DNA from 4 places in the Terriglobus roseus genome. Region 2 is predicted to be linked to each of the others. Evidence: predicted binding sites of a transcription regulator. Region 2 holds the regulator's gene; each other region holds the start of a gene.
The links. The regulator LexA, encoded in region 2, represses DNA repair genes until DNA is damaged. The targets are predictions, from matches to a motif close to CANTTCGCTTTTTATTCGC.
Positions count from the first base shown of each region.

Region 1: BLT38_RS16610 (ATP-dependent DNA helicase) is a predicted target of LexA. The motif match lies at 2,842-2,860, and genes of this name have one in related genera.
Region 3: recA (recombinase RecA) is a predicted target of LexA. The motif match lies at 2,588-2,606, and genes of this name have one in related genera.
Region 4: dinB (DNA polymerase IV) is a predicted target of LexA. The motif match lies at 2,536-2,554, and genes of this name have one in related genera.

Region 1 is NZ_LT629690.1:3,976,316-3,981,457, reverse strand. Features, by position in the region: gene der (ribosome biogenesis GTPase Der) at 117-1,985, opposite strand; gene BLT38_RS16615 (hypothetical protein) at 1,985-2,758, opposite strand; gene BLT38_RS16610 (ATP-dependent DNA helicase) at 2,880-4,886, shown strand; gene BLT38_RS16605 (hypothetical protein) at 4,926-5,142, opposite strand, start outside.
Region 2 is NZ_LT629690.1:1,599,515-1,604,656, reverse strand. Features, by position in the region: gene flgK (flagellar hook-associated protein FlgK) at 1-12, opposite strand, end outside; gene BLT38_RS06800 (sigma-54 dependent transcriptional regulator) at 135-1,391, opposite strand; gene BLT38_RS06795 (hypothetical protein) at 1,388-1,630, opposite strand; gene BLT38_RS06790 (response regulator transcription factor) at 1,627-2,370, opposite strand; gene lexA (transcriptional repressor LexA) at 2,596-3,201, shown strand; gene BLT38_RS06780 (HAD hydrolase-like protein) at 3,194-3,907, shown strand; gene BLT38_RS06775 (DHA2 family efflux MFS transporter permease subunit) at 3,904-5,142, opposite strand, start outside.
Region 3 is NZ_LT629690.1:3,276,562-3,281,703, reverse strand. Features, by position in the region: gene BLT38_RS13720 (HAD-IA family hydrolase) at 1-640, opposite strand, end outside; gene BLT38_RS13715 (GyrI-like domain-containing protein) at 637-1,083, opposite strand; gene BLT38_RS13710 (phosphoglucomutase/phosphomannomutase family protein) at 1,085-2,536, opposite strand; gene recA (recombinase RecA) at 2,664-3,740, shown strand; gene coaD (pantetheine-phosphate adenylyltransferase) at 3,836-4,363, shown strand; gene BLT38_RS13695 (pyridoxal phosphate-dependent aminotransferase) at 4,414-5,142, shown strand, end outside.
Region 4 is NZ_LT629690.1:548,341-553,482, forward strand. Features, by position in the region: gene BLT38_RS02560 (GGDEF domain-containing protein) at 1-655, opposite strand, end outside; gene BLT38_RS02565 (NUDIX domain-containing protein) at 910-1,344, shown strand; gene dinB (DNA polymerase IV) at 1,321-2,436, opposite strand; gene BLT38_RS02575 (Ig-like domain-containing protein) at 2,758-5,142, shown strand, end outside.

The DNA of each region.
Region 1 (5,142 bases), 2.4 Mb from region 2:
AAGATTTTAGAAAAACAGGGGGGAGGGGGTACCCCTCAATCAGTCTTCGCAAAAGCAAAAAGCCAGCAAAACTGCTGGCTTTTCACGCCGAAGGCGTCGAGAACGGTGCGCAGCACTTACTTCTCGCTCTTCTTATTCCTCGCTCGCACCTTGAACCAGATCGGCGACCCGATAAAGCGCCACTGCGCGCGAATCTGGTTCTCCAGGAAGCGTTCATAACTGAAGTGCAGCTTCACATCGCGATCTGTGAACAGGATGAACGTCGGCGGCGCAACTGCAGCCTGCGTCATGTAGTAGATGCGAAGACGCTTGTTGTACGGAACGCCTGCCTTCTCGAACTCCACGTGATCCAGGAACTTGTTCATCTGGCCGGTCGAAATACGCTTACGACGTTCTCGCGCCACAAGCTGCACCTTCTTGAACACCTCGTCCACGTTGATGCCATCACGCGCACTGATGAAGATCAGCGGAGCGTAATCCAGATACTTCAAAGCATGGCGAACCTGTTCGGTGTAGACCTTCTGATCCGCAGGAGCCTGTCCATCTTCGCGGTTGGTGGTCACAGCGTCCCACTTGTTCACCACGATCACCACGCTGCGGCCGCTCTCATGCGCATAGCCACCAATGTTGGCATCCAGTCCGGTGACACCTTCCGTGGCATCAATCACCAGCAGCGCCACGTCCGCGGCTTCCAGGTGCTTGCGCGCCATGATGACCGACAGCTTCTCTGCCATTAGCGTGGTCTTGCCCTTACGGCGAATACCAGCAGTGTCCACAAACCGGAAGCTGTGTCCATTACGTTCCACCGTCTCGTCCACAGCATCGCGCGTAGTTCCCGCAATCGGCGACACAATAGCGCGTCCTGATCCGGTAAGCGCATTCAGGAGTGTGGACTTGCCCACGTTCGGACGGCCAATGATGGCAATGCTCGTCTCCTTGGAGACATGCTCGCCATGGGAGCGCAGCTTGCGCTCACGCGGAGCCTCTTCGTCTGTGGCCTCATCCTCCCAGACCTCTTCCAGCTCCTCTGCCTCTTCCGGCTCGGTCTGCGGCAGCGCGGCGGCAACTGCGTCCATCAGGTCGCCCATGCCAAGGCCATGTTCGCCGCTCACCGGGAACACATCCTTGTAACCCAACGTGCGGAAGCTCTCAGCCTGCGGCGCAATTTGTGCGGTGTCCATCTTGTTCACCGCCAGGAACACAGGCTTGCCGCTGCGGATCAGCAGGCGCGCCAGGTCAATGTCCGGCAGCGTCAACTCGCTGCGTCCGTCCACCACCTGCACAATGGCCTCAGCCTCTTCCAGCGCTATCTGTGCCTGCCGGAAGATCTCCCGTGGGATCAGCGCCTCATCGTCGGGAATGACACCGCCCGTATCCACAATGCGCAGCACGCGTCCTTCCCAATCCACCTCGCCGTAGATGCGGTCACGCGTGATGCCCGGTTCGTCGCCCACAATGGAGCGGCGCGTTCCGGTCAGGCGGTTGAACAGGGTGCTCTTACCCACATTGGGGCGTCCGCAGATGGCGAACAGCGGCGCGGCAATGGCGTCCGACGGACGCTGCGCCTCCTCGATCATGGGCAGCGTGCTGGCAAAGGCGTTCTCCGTCTCCGGATCGCTCAGGGCAGCGCGATGCACCAACCGCTTCTCCTGCACCTCAGCGCTGGAACCCATGCCACGCGAACCCTTGGGCGCCCGCGTGGGCTCAGGAATCCCCAGCCGCTCACGCTCTGCCTTGGGCAGCGCCCCGGGAGCCATCTGTGCCCCGGTAATGGCGCGACCCTTCTGCCGGGTAGGCGACTGCGTACGCACCTTGCTCTGGCTGAACGCGGCAGACTTCTTGGCAGCAATGCCCTTACGCCCCTTGGGCGAGGCACCACCCACCGTCGACGCACCGGCCTTAGCCCCCTTGGGGGTGGCCCCCTTATGCGGACGCGTCTGCGCTGTCCTGTGCTTTTTTCCGAGCCGCTTCTTTTCCGGTGCCATTATGCGTACCTGCTTCCATCTTTTAGGGTAGCAGTGCTGTGGTGGCGTTCCACCAGGAGCAGGCTCACAATTGCCATCAATGGAAATGCCACGGAGATCGAGAACAAGGAGAACCGGTGCGACACCGGGCCACCTTCACTCAACCCAGCCGCACCATAGAAGCAAAAGATCACAAAGGCAGTCAGCAACGCACATACGGCTCGCTGTCCACGCGAATACGGAAACAGCCAGCGGAGCGCCTTTGGCTCCATCCTCAAAAAGAACCATGCGGTAACAAGCAGGGTGGGAATTCCCGCGACCAACAGCAGTGTCCAGGGCGACCAGTTAAGCCCACTCTCCACCGCGAACGTGTCCATCAACAAATCCGTGCCATCGGTAAAAGTGCGAACCGGGATATAGTCAAGCAGATTCCCAACGCTCGCGACGACCACCCAATACGCTGCCATGGCCCATCCTGCAGCGTTCCGCTTGCGGGCGAAAGCAAACCCGATAAGCCCTAATGGCAATGTGATCAAAGCGTTTCCTAGTACGCCAGCACCACTTACCAGTGCTGCCTGCACACCGTGTCCTGAGGCAAGGATTGCGGCTTCGTCCACGTTCTGATCGATACCAAGCTGGATCGCCATCACTGTGGCGGAGATTGGTGGCACATGCAGGGCAAAGGGATTCGACTTCCAACCCAGCGCCCACGCCATGAACGAGTGCGCGTATTCGTGCGCAAAGAAAACTGCTGCATGCGCAAGCCACAATTGCGCCAACAGCAATGCGATCATGCGTGGCCAACTCCAGCGATTACCTTCCAAGGGGCGCATCCCCAAAGTATCTATGACGGAACGCGGTGCAGATACACTTAAAGATGTTCGCCTTTCCTGCGCCTTTATGCCTGCATTTGCCATGACCGACAAACTGCCCACGCTGCACGAGTTCTTCGCGCCGGGCGGCGTGCTGGCTCAATCATCGCTGAGCTATGAGCATCGCAAGGGACAATATGAGATGGCCAAGGCCGTCGAGGCGGCGTTGCAGGATCATCGGCACCTTGTTGTGGAAGCAGGCACCGGAACAGGCAAAACGCTGGCATACCTGCTGCCCGCGTTAAGACTCGCGCGCGAACGCGGGCAGCGCGTCATCATCTCTACCGGCACGAAGAATCTGCAAGAACAGTTGTTCTTCAAGGACATTCCGTTTCTTGAGTCACTGCTAGGGCCGCTGAAGGTCTGTTACATGAAGGGCCGCGGCAACTACGTATGTAAGCAGAAACTCTACGCACTGCAGCAGACGTCATCATTGCTTACCGAGTTCACAGAACTCGATCACTTCGGCAAGATCGTCGAGTGGGAGAGCCAAACGGAGACTGGTGATCGTGCCGAAATTGTCGGCTTGCCGGAGCCATCTCCACTGTTCTCCAAGCTGGATGCGCGCAGCGAAGCGTGCCTTGGTCAGAGCTGCCCGAACTTCGAGCCGTGTTACATCACGGCGATGCGGCGCAAGGCTCTTGAAAGCGACATCATCATCGTCAATCACCACCTGTTCTTCGCGGATCTGAATATCCGCCAGCAGGCGGCAGGCGCACCAGACGCGGGAATTCTTCCGGATGCTGCCGCGGTGATCTTTGACGAAGCGCATGAGATGGAGGCGGTAGCCAGCGACTACTTCGGCGTGGCCATCTCGCAGCAACGTTGCGAAGAGTTGGCGCGCGATGTGGAGATGATGCTGCGCGCGAAGAAGGTCTCATCCTCAAGCATTGAAAGCGCAACGAACGGATTGCGCGAACGCTCGCGTGCCTTCTTTGGATCGTTGCCTATGAACGGCTTTGAGCTTGGCCGGCAGCCATTCCGTGATCGCAGCGGGTTCCTGGAAGAACGTGGCGATGCTTATTTAAGTTACCTAACTTCCTTGGATAAGCTGCGCGACGAACTGGAACGCGTGAAGGACGTGGAAGAGGTTAACGGTCTGAAGCGCCGTGTTACGGACTTGCGCACGTCATCGACCTTTTTGATGGAAACAGAAGACCCGAACACGGTGTTCTGGATTGAACGTCGCGCTGCTGGCGGCGTGAAGAACTTCTCACGCACGCAGACAGGCCAGCCCATGGCGTATCACACCTATCTGCAGGCAACGCCCATTGATGTGTCTGAAATTCTCAACACCACGCTGTTCAAGGATTTCAGCTCTGTCGTGCTTACCAGCGCAACGCTGACGGTTCAAGGTGGCTTTGAACACATCGCAAAGCGTGTGGGCTTAGTGGGTGCGCGCGAACTTACCGTTCCATCGCATTTCCAATACAACAAGCAGGCATTGCTCTATCTGCCGCCTTACATGCCCGATCCGCGTGACCCGGATTTCCTGAATCAGGCTGCAGAGAAGATGCGCCGCGTATTGGAATTCAGTCGTGGACGTGCCTTCTGTCTGTTCACCAGCTACGCGCAGATGAAGACGCTCTATGAGCGCATGCTTGTGGAGTTGCCTTACCCTTTGCTGCTACAAGGGCAAGCGCCGCGCAAAGCTTTGCTGGACGAATTCCGTTCGACGCCGAATGCCGTTCTCTTTGGCACATCCAGTTTCTGGCAGGGCGTGGATGTGCAGGGCGATCAGCTAAGCTGCGTGATCATCGATCGCCTGCCGTTCGCGGTGCCAAGTGATCCTGTGATGCAGGCACGCATGGAGGCGATTGAATCTGCAGGCGGCAAACCATTTCACGATTTGCAGATTCCGCAAGCAGTCATCACATTGAAGCAGGGCTTTGGACGATTGATCCGCAGCGCCAGCGACCGCGGCGTTCTGATGCTGCTCGACAGCCGCATTCAAAGGCAGAGTTACGGCAAGATCTTCCTCGACAGTTTGCCACCCTATAAGCTCACGCAGGACATCAATGACGTGGAGAGCTTCTTCCATCGCGCATAGGAAATGCGAAGAAACGTCAGCAAACATCACTAACGCTGGCTAAAGCGTGATCCCCACGGCAAAGTGGTCTGCCGGTGGGGTCGCTGGGCTCGGTGCAGTCAGTGCAAATGTCGAGCCCTTGCATTGACGTATGGTGGCGAGTGCAGCAGGCCTTAGAAAATCGATCTGTGTGTCTTGTTCGATAGCCTTTGTAATCAGTTTTAAGAAATCTTCCCATGCAGGTTTCACGGCATCTGGGCCGGTCACTGTGGCCAGT
Region 2 (5,142 bases):
CATCTCAAGCATGAATCCCTCCCTCCTGACTAAAGTCACTTCAACTTACTGCCGATAAATGCACGTAGAAGGCCAAGAGTTAAGCCGCTCCTGTGAGCGGCCTAACTGCAACATGTGTTTCGTTTACGAGTTTTCTAATGTTGCATCGCCGAGAAACGTCCCGGCAGCAGAATATGTTCTGGCCGAATACCCGCTTCCTCGCCGCAGAGAATCACTGCGCGATGGACCATGTGGCAAAGCTCACGAACATTGCCTGCCCAGTCAAGCTCCATCAATAGCGAAAGAGCTTCGCTGCTGATCGATTTACGAGGCATGCTATCGCCAAGCTTGCGCAATGTGTGTTCCACCAGCATGGGGATATCTTCACGCCTCTCCCGCAATGCCGGGATCTCCACGGGAAATACAGCAAGCCGATAATACAAATCCGGTCGGAACCGCCGATCACGAGCGAGTTCTTCCAAAGGCTGATGCGTCGCCGCAACAATGCGCACATCCACACGGATAGGCTCGTTTTCACCCACCTTCTGAATCTCGCCGTTCTCCAGAAACCGCAGCATCTTCGCCTGTAACGGCAGCGGCATCTCTCCAATTTCATCCAGAAAAAGCGTTCCACCATGCGCAGCTTCTATGCGCCCCATGCGCGAAGAAACCGCCCCTGTAAACGCTCCGCGCGTATGGCCAAACAACTCAGCTTCCAACAGGTGTTCCGGAATTGCCGCACAGTTCAACACAACAAACGGCTTTCCTGCACGAGGGCTCAACCGGTGCACGGCCTTTGCAACCAACTCTTTTCCTGTTCCCGTTTCTCCCAACACAAGAACATTCGCAGTTGCATGTGGGGCGACCAAGCGGATCTGCTGCGCCAACTCCCGCATCTTCAAAGCGTCTCCAACAAACTCCGGAAGATGCATCTTGACCTCTTCAGCAACCTCAGGAAGCGCTTCTTTCACCACCGCCATCGGCGCAGCAAAGGGCACCGTAACAGGCGCATGAAGCCAGGCCGCACCATCAAATCCACCGGTTGCAGGTGTTCTCTCCACGCAGCATTCTTGCGCCTCTCGCAACGCATGAAGAAGCTCGTTACGCCGCGCGCTGCGCACTTTAGAACCGTTGCAACTACCATCCATTTGCAACATATCCGTCGCAGGACAAACCGTCGCCGCATACTCAGCAAACTCCGACGCATCCAGGTCCGGAAGCCAGTGATCCACAATCATGGCCTCGGGCTCCAGGCTGCCGAGATGCATCATCGCCTCAGCCCCTCCGGAAGCTGGAAAGACCTGCCAACGCATATCTGAAAGCAAAGAGGAAAGCTTATGCCGCAACTCCGTATCCGGAGTGACCAACACCACAGAACGTTGCTGAACAGACGCCGCCACGACTGAATTCATCGCGACCCTCCCGCCTCAAGACGCGCCGCGGCTTCACGCACTCGCTCCAACTCCGCCACTGCCCGGCGGCACTCGGCGCGCGCAGTGTTCAATGCGTCCTGTATCTCATCGGGTGTCGTGCGGAGAGCAGCCATCTCCACAGCAAACAACAGCGCGGTTAAAGGCTGTGACAAGGCGTGGATTGCGTCATCCAGTTCTTCCAATGCAGCATCGTCCATGGTCAACTCCATCTGGTTCATGCAACCTCCAACGCCGTTTGATAACGAGCGTCAATAGGCATGGTTGCGAATCGCGGCAAACCGTCGTTCTGTTTCGCGGCAATGCCATATCCCTCGCCACGCATCGTCTGCACCAAACCCGACGCGCCCACTGCGCTCAGCTTACGGCGGAGATAGTTCACATAAACATCCACCACATTCGTTCCGGCGTCCGGCGACATCTGCCACACATTCTGCAGGAGTTCACGACGAGATACAGCGCGTCCCTTCTGCAGCAGCAGGTACTCCAGCAACGTAAATTCCTTTGAGGTGAAGTCCAGCAACTCTTCGTGATAGGAAACACTGCGTTTAATGCGGTCCATACGCAATCCCGCGCATTGCAACAAACCAGCAGAGGATCCCATACGCCGCCGACCAATCGCCTTACAACGTGCCAGCAACTCATACATGGAAAACGGCTTCAACAGATAGTCATCCGCGCCCAGGTTCAAACATTCAATCTTTTCCGAAAGCTGCGAACGACCTGACAACACCAGGACGGACATTAGGTCGATCTGACCGTGCAGTGCTCGCAGCACATCCACGCCATCCATCCGCGGAAGCCCCAGATCCAGCACCAACAGGTCAGGCATGTCTTCCTCAATGCCCTCTAATACGCCGGCCCCATCTGTTACTAGGCGAACCGTATTCCCTTCCAATTCAAGCGCTTTCTTAAGAAACACAGAAAGTGCCCCATCATCCTCTGCCACCATCACTCTCATTGCTCTGTCTCCTGCGTAATTTGTCCATCTATAGCGGGCGCACTTTCCAATCCGGCGTCCGATCTGCAATCCAAGATGACGCGCAGATGAGAACAAAACAATGATTCAGTGAGAATGGTGCCAGCGAGTCGTACCACATCGGGAACGGCTGCACCACCCATTAGCTTTCTTGGTTCAAGAAACTTTTACCTTGCAGTTCGCTTTTTATTCGCTACAATTTCAGCCATGGCGATTACGCGGCGACAAAAAGAGGTTTTGGACTTCCTCTCCGGCTTTACCCAGCGCAAGGGATACTCCCCTTCCTATGAAGAAATTGCGGCTGGTCTTGGCCTGAATTCGCTTGCCACGGTGCACAAACACATCACAAATCTGCACAACAAAGGCCTCCTGCAGCGCGCTCATAATCGCAGCCGCTCCATCGATGTTCTCTCTCCAAGGAACTCACGCAAGGGGAACGAGCGTCTGCCCCTCATGGGCAGAATCGCCGCTGGCCGGCCCGTGGAAGCCATTGAAACTGCGGAATCCATCTCCCTTTCTGAGATCATCGGCAACCGCGAAGTCTTCGCCCTTGAAGTTCGTGGCGACAGCATGCGCGACGAACACATCGTCAACGGCGACTATGTCTTGGTAGAGCGCACCAATACAGCGCGTGAAGGTGAGATTGTCGTTGCGCTCGTAGACGGTTCCGACGCCACGCTGAAGCGCTATTACAAGGAAGGCAACCTGATCCGCCTACAGCCTTCCAACAATGAGATGGCCCCCATCTTCGCTCCGGCGGACCGTGTTGCGATCCAGGGTAAGGTCCTCGGCATGTTGCGCAAGTATGCCTGAGGAAACCAGCGGCGAATTGCGCTGCGATCTTCTCGTCTTCGATCTCGATGGGACCCTGATTGACTCGGAGCAAGACTTAGCAGCGTCGGTCAATGCAACCCTCGCCTTCCTGGGCCGCGAACAACTTCCACCCCACCGCATCGCAGAGTTCATCGGCGATGGCGCTGCCATGCTCGTCCGCCGTGCCTTAGAAGCAACCGGGGGCATGGACGAAGTAGCTTTCGCGCAAGCGATTCCCTTCTTCCTGGACTATTACCGCGCGCATAATCTCGACTTCACCTACGTCTATCCTGGCGTGATCAGTGAACTTCGCAAGATTCGTGCGGCTGCGCCATCTCTTCCGATGGCGATTCTTACCAACAAGCCATATCGCCCATCGCGCGTCATCTGTTCTGGTCTCGGACTGTCCGAGTTTTTCTTTGCCAATTACGGCGGCGACAGCTTCCCAACCAAGAAGCCCGATCCCGAAGGCATGCAGGCATTGATGGAAGAAGCATCCCGAATGCTGGGCCGCCCGGTATCCCCACAACGAACCGTTCTGGTAGGCGACTCCCACGTAGACGTTGCCACTGCACGCAACGCCGGCGTCCTCTGCCTCGGATGCAGTTACGGCTTGGCACCTCAAAAACTTCGTGAAGCGGGCCCGGATGCCATGGTGGATAGCCCCACCAAATGGCTCGACGCCCTGCAGGCGCTTCTACCCTAACCCTCCGCGGGCGTCGCTTCCCGTTCCTGCCGAATCAGGTTTCCGCTCACTGCCGCACCCGCCGCAGGATGCATCGTCCAGTACGAAGGCAAACTCAACGCTGCCAAGCCCGCCATCACACAAAACGCCACGCGAAAATCAAAGGCACTCGCACCACCACGCATCAGTGCGCTTCCGTGCAGAGCCAGTGCAGAAACAGCCACACCAAGGCTCGTCGTCATCTGGTTAATCGTCGTAGCCAGCGTGGTGCCGCTGTTCTTCAGCTTCTCCGGAAGGTCCGCGAATCCCATGGTCGTCAATGCAGTCAATTCCATCGACCGGCCAAGTCCTCCCGCAAACAGGACAAGCAGCGTGATCACCTTCGGCGTGTTTGCATGAAGCCATCCGCAAGCCACCAGCGCCACCGCAGTCAACGTCCCATTCCACAGCAAAACCGTCCGAAAGCCATAACGACGAAGCAGTGGCCCAGTCAGCGGTTTCATTGCAAGATTCCCCGCAAACACCGCCATCGTCAACGATCCCGACTCCAGCGGATTCAGACCGAATGCCTCCTGAAACAACAGCGGCAACAGGAACGGTACGGAAAACACTGCCATCCGGAACAGTGATCCAGCGCCATTCGACACGCGGAATGTCTCAATACGAAACACTTCCAGTGAAAACAGTGGCTTTTCAGCACGACGCAGCCACCACACCAATGCCCCTGACAACACAATAGTCAGCACCAGCAGCACCGCCGCCTGCATCCCCGGAGCATGCTGCACTTCCAGCGACTCCAGCAGGTACATCAGGCAGAAGGAAGCGGACCCCGCCAGCAGAAACCCGGGTAGATCAAAACTCTCACGAACCGTCTCGCGATCCTTCGGAACCAGCTTCAGCGCCAACGCAAACAGCACCACACCAATCGGCACGTTCAGCAGAAACATCCACGGCCACGTCGTAAACGACAGAATCCATCCACCCAACGGAGGGCCAAGGATCGGTGCCACCAATGCAGGCCAGATCGTATAAGCAATCGCCTTCATCAATTGCGCCTTAGTGGAAGCGCGCAGCACCATCAACCGCCCAACGGGCACCATCATCGACCCGCCAATACCCTGCAACACGCGCGAAGCAGTAAACAACGGCAGCGTATGGCTAAGCCCACACAAAGCAGAGGCGCAGGTAAAGATCAGAATGGCCGATGTAAAAACGCGCCGCTCGCCAAACCGCGTTGCTACCCACCCGCTCACCGG
Region 3 (5,142 bases), 1.7 Mb from region 2:
CTTGCAGGCCGTTCGCATCGGAAGTGACCTTCACCACTGCAAGTGATCGCGCGATCCATGTTGCCGCCTTGAGTTCTGCACGTGGCGTGGAGCTGAGCACGGCCAGAACGCGGCAGCCAGCGGCAATGCCACTCTGCACGCCAGATACGGCGTCTTCCACAACGATGCAGTCTTCGGGCTTTAAGCCCAGCGCTTCTGCGCCGCGGATGTAGGGTTCGGGATCGGGCTTGCCTTTAGAAATGTCGTCTGCAGAGACGAGCTTTGGCGGCTCCGGCAGTCCTGCAGCCCTCAATCGAGCTTCCAGCAGGCGACGCGTGCAGGAGGTGACCACCGTCCAGCGATCAGGCGGCAAGCTAGCGAGCAGTTCACGCACGCCGGGCAGTACTTCAATGTCGCCTACGTCTTCAATCTCCATGTCTTCGATCACGCGAAGGCCCTCGTCCGGATCAATATCCGGGCGAAGCATGATGACGATATCGCGTGCGGGACGGCCGTGTGGCAGAACGAAGTTATCTGCGTTTGGCACCTCGTACAGCTTGGCCCACCGCTTCCAGCATCGGGTGGCAGATGCGATGGAGCTGATGAGCACGCCATCCATATCGAAAAGCAGGCCCTGTGCCTGCACCTGAATCTTACTCACAACAAATTCTCACTCTCCCAGACGCCTACGAAGATGCTTGCGCGCTCCGGTCCCAGATACATTTCAAAATCAGTTCGGTACGTTCGTTGGAGACTGCTGCTCCAAATGCGAGACCAGGCATCCACGATGCTTTGGGGAAATGGTCCCACGGCGTCGAACACGGCATAGTCCCCCGGCTCCAGAAAGACATCACGCATGCCTTCCGGCAGTGGCGCATCGTCTTCAACATGCTGTCCGAGCAACAGTGTGTACGGTCCTGAAAAGTCACTCTCGTACTCGAAGTACACAGCGTACATACCGTTGCCTTGCAACCGCGCGGGAATGTCTTGTTGTGTGTACTGCGCCCACAGTGCGTGGATGGTTTCGGGCTGGCTGTTGACGCAGCGCGCAGAAATACCTGCGATGCGCCGAGGCGTGATCTTTTCAAATCCATCGGAGGCCAAGTTAGCCCTCCAGTACGAATTGCTCTGCTGCTTTAAGAATTTTCTGCACGGCTTCCTGCGAAGTGGATTCGCTGTACACACGCAGTAGCGGCTCGGTTCCTGAGGCGCGGAGCAGAAGCCATGTTTCGGCAGCGTTGGGCTTGGTTTTTGCTTCGGGATTGTCGAGGAAGAACTTGATGCCATCCATGTCTTCCGTCTTCAACACGCGATAGCCTGCGATTTCCGTGAGTCCGCTGGATGCGCGATCGATGGCCGACTTCTTCAGACGATCATCGATGTGCATGTCGATACGTCCGTACTGGTGTTCGCCGAACTCAGCCTGCAGCATGGCGACGAGCTGGCCAAGTGTCTTGCCTTCTTCTGCCATCACATTTGCAAGCAACAGTGCATTCAGAATACCGTCACGCTCAGGCAAATGGCGCTTGATACCGACGCCGCCAGATTCCTCACCGCCGATGAGGATGTCTTCCGTCAGCATCAGATCGCAGACGTACTTGAAGCCGATGCCATGCTCATGAAGTTTGCGACCGTATTTCGCGGCGATGCGATCAAGCATCTTGGTGGTGTTGAAGGCACGGGTGATTTCGCCCGGCCACTTCTTCTTTTCCAGTAGCCACCACAACAGGATGGAGAAGATCTTATGCGCGTCAACTACGTTGCCGTTTTCGTCGACGGAACCAATGCGATCAGCGTCGCCGTCAGTGATTAGGCCAGCGGCGCACTTCTCTTCCACAACCTTCTTCTGCGTGAGCGCGATGTGCGGCAAGATGGGTTCGGGGTTAATGCCGGGGAAGAGGGGGTTGCGTTCTGCGCGAATCTCCACGCAATCCACACCAGCACGTTCGAAGATGCCCTTCAACACGCCTGCGCCTGCGCCAAACATGCTGTCGATAAGGAAGCGCTGCTTCGCCTTGGCGATCAACGGCAGGTCGGCAAATGCTTCGACTGCCGCGATGTAATCGGGCATGAAGTCTGCTTCGGTGATGGCAGCGGGAGTTTTGGCGACAGGAACGTCTTTGCCAAGGTAGGTCTCGATGCTCTTGATGATGCCCGGCGATCCGGAACCGCCGTAGCTGGCTTTGTACTTGACGCCGTTCCACTGCGCCGGGTTATGCGACGAAGTGATCATGATGCCGCCGGCAGCCTTCCGATGTGCCACGCCATAGCTGAGTGCGGGCGTGGCGGTGACGTCCTTCGCCAGCAACACGGGGATACCCGCCTCGCTCAACACCTGTGCCGCAACGCGCGCAAACTGCGGCGAGCCGAAGCGTGTGTCGTAACCAATGCAGACGCCTTTCGAGGCGTCTTCATGCGCCAGCACGTAATTGGCAATGGCGCGGACGGCGACGCGGACGTTGGCGTAGGTGAAGTCATCGGCGATGATGCCGCGCCAGCCGTCGGTTCCGAACTTAACCGGGCTGGAGAAGGTGGCGTTGGAAGTGGCTTCGCTCATACAGGTTCCATGATTTTATAGACCCTCCCGGTGATTTTGGGTGTAGGGAATTACTTCGCTTTTTCTTTGCCATGCAGCGACGACGGATGCTAGGATGAGGTTCACTGTACGAAGGAGAATCATCAGCGTGGCCGTGGACGAACGCAGCAAAGCCGTAGAACTTGCCCTGGCGGGCATTGAGAAGCAATTTGGCAAGGGTTCCATCATGCGCCTGGGCGCGCGCGATGCGATCGTACCGATCTCAGTGATCTCGACAGGATCCATTTCCTTCGACGCCGCGCTGGGTGTCGGCGGTGTGCCACGTGGTCGCGTGGTTGAGATTTACGGCCCGGAATCCTCGGGTAAAACGACAATTACGCTCCAGATCATTGCTGAGGCGCAGCGGCAGGGCGGCCTGGCTGCCTTTGTCGACGCGGAACATGCGCTTGATCCGGTGTATGCGCGCAAGCTGGGCGTGGATACGGATAACTTGCTGATTTCGCAGCCGGATTACGGCGAACAGGCTCTGGAAATCACGGAAGCACTCGTCCGCTCTGGCGCGATCGATGTGTTGGTGGTTGACTCTGTTGCTGCCTTGGTTCCCAAGGCCGAACTTGATGGCGAAATGGGCGATTCGCACGTGGGTCTGCAGGCACGTCTGATGTCGCAGGCACTGCGTAAACTGACTGGCACCGTCTCGAAGAGCCGCACCTGCCTCATCTTCATCAACCAGATCCGCGAAAAGATCGGTGTTATGTTCGGCAACCCCGAAACCACCACCGGTGGCCGTGCGCTGAAGTTCTACTCGTCGGTTCGTGTAGACATTCGTCGCATTGGTGCAGTGAAGGAAGGCGACGTTGTCGTCGGTTCTCGCACCAAGACCAAGATTGTGAAGAACAAGGTTGCTGCACCGTTCCGCGAAGCCGAGTTCGACATCCTGTACGGCGAAGGTATCTCGCGCGAAGGTGATGTACTTGACCTCGCGGTAGCGAACAATATTGTGGAGAAGAGCGGCGCTTGGTACAGCTATGCGGGCGAACGCATTGGCCAGGGGCGCGAGAATGTGCGTAACTTCCTCAAGTCCAATCCGGAAGTCTTCGGGCGCATGGATGTTGAACTTCGTGCCAAGTTGAAGATTGGCGCGTCTTCCGTTGCTCCGATACCAGCCGCGCCTGCGGACGGTGAGGAAAAGGCGCAGGAAGCCGTGCGGCCTTCGCGGAAATAGTCACTCAAAAGTAGTCATGGAAAGGGCCGCAGACTGCGGCCCTTTCTTATTCCTTAAAGCGACTATCGACCGGGTCGCGTATGCTTCCTTTTGTCATGGGAATTATCCGCGCCATCTACCCCGGCACCTTCGATCCGCCGACGAACGGACATCTGGACCTGATCAGCCGTGGGGCGAAGATCTTTGATGAGTTGGTGGTTGCGGTGTTGCGCAACACCAGCAAGGGTGTTCCTCTGTTCACCACAGAGGAACGTGCGGAGATGCTGCAGGAAGTCACGGCTCCCTTGGGAAATGTCACCGTGGAGACATTTGACGGCCTCCTCGTTGACTTTGCCCGAATGAAGCAGGCCAGTGCTGTGCTGCGTGGTATCCGTGCTATTTCGGACTACGAATACGAGTTCCAGATGGCCATGATGAACCGCAAGCTGGACAAGTCGTTAGAGACGGTCTTCATGATGCCAGCCGAGAAGTACACGTATGTATCGTCGCGACTTATTAAAGGCGTGTATCAGCTCAATGGCGACATCCGTGAACTGGTGCCTCCGCTGGTGTTGCAGCGGTTGCAGGAGAAGCGTTCTGCGAAGACGGTTCCCCTCGGTGGCGAGGTTCCCGGGGAGGTGTAATAGCACTTCGTTCGGGCAAAGCCATACCCGCTCCGGTTAGAATCGGAGCCATGAGCGCAGCAGCCGCAGAAGTCCTTGCCGGAAAGAAGACCTTTTCCGATCGCATTAATCGCATTGAAGTTTCGGCCACCATGGCCATTACGGCGGAGGCACTTCGCCTGAAACAGAGCGGCATTGATCTTGCCGACTTTGGCGCGGGTGAACCGCATTTTCAAACGCCGGAGCACATTAAGCGCGCGGCAATTGAGGCGATTGAGAAGGGCTACACCAAATACACGGCGGTGGCGGGTATCCCCGAGGTGCGTCGCGCCGTGGTTGACCGTCATGCAGAGGACTTCGGTTCCAACTACACGCCGGAGGAGTGCTGCTTTGCCACAGGTGGCAAGCAGGCCCTGTTCAACGCCATCGAGTGCCTGGTGGACCATGGCGATGAGGTGATTGTGCCGGTGCCGTACTGGGTGTCGTACAAGGACATCATCCAGTTTGCTGGCGGTACGCCGGTGTTTGTGCAGGCCAATGAGGCTGACAACTTCCGTGTGACGCCGGCCATGATTGAGGCGGCCATCACCGACCGCACGAAGGCCATCATCCTGAACTCGCCCTCCAACCCGTCTGGTGCGGTGATGAGTGCCGGGGATGTGGAGGCGATCATCCGCCTGGCACATCGCAAGGGCATCTACATGTTGCTGGATGAGTGCTACACCTACCTGAACTTCATCGGGAAGCCGGTAAGCGGTGGGTCGTTCACGGACTGCAAGGAGCATGTGGTGGTGTTGGGT
Region 4 (5,142 bases), 1.1 Mb from region 2:
AGAGGATGGCGAAAAAACCATACGTCCAAAGGAAGATGTTGAGCGTGCGGAAGAAGTCACGCATGTCTTCTTTCGAGATGGAGATAAGGCGAAGTGCTGCCGCTAATGCCAGCACTACATTTTCTGTTGCGTAGGCGAATGCAAGAACAGAGTCCGAGATGGGATGTACTGGCTTACCCCAAAAAGGGAATGTAGTGAAGATGAGAAGGTAAGTGAGCGTCGCCGCTACTGAGATCTGAACCGTGTCGAGCCAGACGAAGAGTGGTACGCGTTCCTTCCGTTCCGGTAGCGAGATGGCCAAGACAATGGGAACTCCATATAGAAAGTATGGGAGATCCGCATACGATGCCTGTGAAATATCGGAATGCAGAACGACTTCTTCCCACGCTGCGCGCGCGGAGCCGCATTCCCACAGAAAGATGGCAGCGCTGAAGAGTTGCCAGTAGAGTCGAGTGTCTGGCGTCGCGCTGCGTGTGCGTGCAATGCAGAAGATGAGTGCAATTGCGACAACGACGATAGAGAAGACATGAGAGATGACCGTGCGTTGCGCGGGGAACAGGGCCAGGGAAACCGCGTGGATCACAAGAAAGCCAAGAGCGAAGGCCAGTCCCTGTGATCGCGAAAGATATTCCTGCGTTTCGTTCTTCGTGCTCACTCGATGTCTTCCGCCTCTCGATGAGACGAACAGGTTAGCACTGCCTTCCCAAGGAAACGAATGACACAAAAGAGGATGTAGTCGCGTACGAGCGTGATATCAGATCCCACATCGAAGGCAAGCTTCCTGCGATGACGATATTTGCGGATTCATTCTGACGGAGGGAAGATTGGACGTGTGCGGAAAATAAAGGGAAGGGATTCTGTTCTTACAGCCAAATGGCCAAACGTACCAAGCAAAGTGCAGGCCTCCTTATGTTTCGCAAGAGAGCAGAGGTTTTCGAGGTCTTTCTTGTTCATCCCGGCGGTCCGTTCTGGGCTAAGAAGGATGTTGGCGCATGGACTGTGCCCAAGGGTGAATTTACGAACGATGAGGGACCTCTCGCAGCCGCGCAACGAGAATTCATCGAAGAGACCGGCTTCATCCCGCAAGAGCCTTTTCTTGAACTTGGTTCGGTTACTCAGAAGTCCGGAAAGGTTGTGTTTGCGTGGGCCTTTGAAGGGGACTGCGATCCGGCGGACCTGAGAAGTAATACCTGCGAGATTGAGTGGCCTCCGCGTTCAAAGCGCCTTGTGACCATCCCTGAAGTGGATCGTGGTCAATGGTTCACACCGTCTGTCGCCAAAACATATCTTCGAACGGAACAGCACGCTTTTCTGTCGCGCTTAGAGGATTTGCTCCGCCAGTAGAGAGAAAGAGTCTTCGGTGCTTTCGTCTTCCGCGTTCTCGCGCTCAAAATTGCTGAGACCCACGCCGACCAACCGATAAAGTTGCTCCTGCGGCAATCCGACTTTAGCGCAGAGTGCAAGCGCGGTGTCTGTCAACACTTCGCAGCTTTCAATTCGTTCACGGGATGTGAGACTTCGCGTGAGTGATTGAAACTCTTTCGTTTTCAGTTTGAGAACAATCGTTTTTGCTCCGCGGGCGTTGGCATTCGACGCTTTCCATATCTTTTCGGCAAGGCGTTGGATGTGCACATTGCACGCTTCGAGAGGGATGTCATCGGGGAAGGTATCTTCCGCAGAGATTTGTTTGCGCACGCGATTTGACACGACAGGGTTGTGATCAATGCCTCGTGCAAGCTCATAAAGACGTTGCGCATAGCTGCCGAAGGCTTGTTCCAGTGTCGCGATATCCATGGCGTGAATGTCGCCCACGAGCTTAATGCCGACCTCAGCCATACGTGCCTCGGTGACTTTTCCAACGCCGGGGATGCGGCCTACAGGAAGCGTGAGGAGGAATGATTGTGCCTCGTGTGGCTGAATAACGAACTGTCCGTTCGGCTTTCGCCAATCGGACGCGATCTTCGCAAGAAACTTATTGGGTGCGATGCCTGCTGAAGCAGTCAGGTGAAGTTCATCCCATATCTCCTGACGAATCTTCTTCGCCACCAGCGTTGCTGTTGGCAATCCCTGTTTGTTCTGCGTCACGTCAAGATAGGCTTCGTCGAGCGAGAGTGGCTCAATGTGGTCTGTGTGTCGTGTGAAGATTTCTCGCACACCTTGGGATGCCGCTTTATATCGCGTGAAGTCAGGTGGGATAAAGATTGCATGGGGGCATAGCCGTTCCGCACTTACTGCCGGCATTGCGGATCGAACGCCGAACTTCCTCGCTTCATACGACGCGGCGCAAACGACGGAACGTTTTCCCTTCCATGCGACCACGACCGGACGGCCACGCAGATTCGGATCGTCTCGCTGTTCGACGGATGCATAGAACGCATCCATGTCCACATGAACGATCTTGCGGTGTCCGAGCAAGGTGATCTGTTCGTCAATCATGACAATGCCTGCGTGTGCCGTCGCCAATGGTAAAGAAGCGGTATCTCAATGCTTTGCGAGCTATGTGCGTCCCGATGGAAGCCCTGGAGATATTCTTCCATATTCGCCGTGTGTTCGCCTAGTGGTATTTGCTACTTCGCCCGCGTTGATGCGCTCACTCAAACCCATTCACACTCGTGCAGAACCACATGGTCAATGCATGTAGTGCCACCATCGGTTGCTGTGTGGTGACCACTATAGGTTCTGGCTTTCTTTCTTCATAGGCTTGCGAAGCGACGTTTTGTCAGCAAATACACGCTCCGCAAAAGTGAGGTTGTACCTATGAAATCGTTAAGAAAGTTATGTACGCTAGCCGCGCTTGTGTCGTCAGTCGGAGTATTTGCTCAGACCGCACCGGTGGCTGGCGTGACGTCAACCGCCAATGTTCGGAACCGTGCGACGGTCTCTTTTCCGTCCGCAACGCCAGGCTCCAATCTGCAATCGGCTATCGTCCAGTTTCCGCAGGGAACACGGACTGAAACGGTAAAGGCAAAACTCAACGGCAAGGATGTTAGCGCAAAGTTTTCTGCAACTCCTTGTTCCGGTAAGGTGTGCCTGACCGCACAGCTTGGTTCGGACGATGGTGTCATCGACGGAAATAACACACTCTTTGCGACAGCGAAGAATCAGGATGGAACGGCTTCCAGCACGCGCACACATTTTGTTAGCGGCGCAGCGTCAGCCACATCGCAAGGGTTGCACGCGTTGGCTGTCAGTGCTGATGTCACAGCATCGAGCCTGCCTACCTATAGCAGCTTCCTTCCGCCTTCGATTAGGTTCTATACACTCGTATCGGGTGGTCCTGGGGCCAGCCAGAACTGGTTCCAGCTTGGTACCAAGTCCAGCTCCGTTCTGGCTTCGGGAAGCTGCGCTAGTTCGAGCATGTACAGCGTCATCCTGGTGGATCGCCGGACGCTTACGCAGTCAGGCTCGTCGCAGTGCTACAACGATGGCGTTTCACTGTCATCGGCGCTGCAGAATCTGGCAAGCCAAACGCCAGTTGCAAACGACCTGGTGATTGTGGGAACGAACTATGGGCAGAACACGGATGCAGGAAGTGCCATGGCACAACTCAACACCAGCGCGATTGGTGGACGTGCTTACAATTGCAACGCCAATGGTTCTGGTAGCACCTGCACAGGTGGTCCGCTCGGGACTTCGAATGATGTGCCCCAGGGATATCTGGCCATCGGCGTTTTGAATGGCAAGCCTGGATCGGCTTTCGAGTACTACAAGACGAATGGCAGTCCAATACCGAATACGTTTGCCACTGGCATGTTGATGCAGGACGCGAATGGAAACTACAACTTCCAGTCGTCGAACAACGTGGAATACACGGTCCAGCCGGGAACAGCGCAGCAGAGCGCGCAGATCAAGATTATTAACGCGCCGAGCCTGCCAGGACAGACTGCTGTCTATACTCCGCCCACAGGCACCAATGGCTTTTGGGTCCTGGTTATGGATCGTGGGAGCTTGTCGACTTCCACCGCGTGTTCGGGCAGCGGCAGTGGACAAAACGTTACCTTCGCGAACTGCGGTATTTTCTATCCACTCGGTGCGAATGGCGGAAACGCCACCATGATTAACGCCATGGCGCAGACACTTCAGTCTGTGCGGAGTGATCAAGTCGTGTTTCTGACAACTGTAGGAACCGCTGGCTGGGGCGATGCGACGACCATGGCGAGCGATAACAACACACCAAACAACACGATTGAACTGGCGAATGCGCTGGGATCACTGGGCATTCCGGATAAGTCCATCCTCTATACCGGCGCGACCAATTCGACTTATACGTTTGTCGCCAGCCCTGCCTTTGGCAATCCGATCTCTGGACATGATGTGCTGTCCTCTTCCTACTTCACACAACAGGGACACAGTGGCTATGTACACGGCACGCTTGCGCGCGATAGCTATGGTTTGTATGAACCGGCACATACGGAACAGCAGCAGGCCGCTACTGATACAGCGGATCTGCAGTTGGGTTTGATCAACTCGCAACAGCCGCAGGAATGGCCTGAATTTATTACTGCGCTTGCGACAGGAAACACCCTGACAGGTCAGACGCAGGCATACCAGTACCTCAGCTATTACCTGCTGAACCAGTGGTACGTGGCAGGCCAGTTGAACAGCAGCGGTGCAGCTCAGCCGGGTGTAACCGGAACTTATGCGTACGACATTCACTACTTCTTCACGGGATCGTTGAATACCCTTTTGGACTATCACACTTATGATCCGGCGAATGCTACATATCCGGGTGCATCGTGGACCTCGCCGGACGGAACCACGCTGAGTTTCACACAGCAGGAATTCAATTCGGTGAAGTATCAGCTTCATAACGAGATTGTTGACCTGACGAACGTACTTACTTACTTCGTGACTGGTTCCACCAACCTGAAGGACCTTGTGGCCGCAGGCAATGCCAATGCTGCGCTGAGCCTGATTCAGGCGTCCAGCGACATTCAGGCAAACCTGGAAGCGAGCCAAATTCAGGCGCAGACCACAACACCGGCGACGCTGAGCCCGTGGCACATCATGCATATGGTCGCCTCAGATGTAAGCCCCTATGTATCGTTCGCGACCGATGGTGTCGTGAACCCGGACGACATTGCATTGGCAAACAAAGCGATTGGCTTCGTGAGTGACCTGTTCTCCGCGGCCGGTAGCACT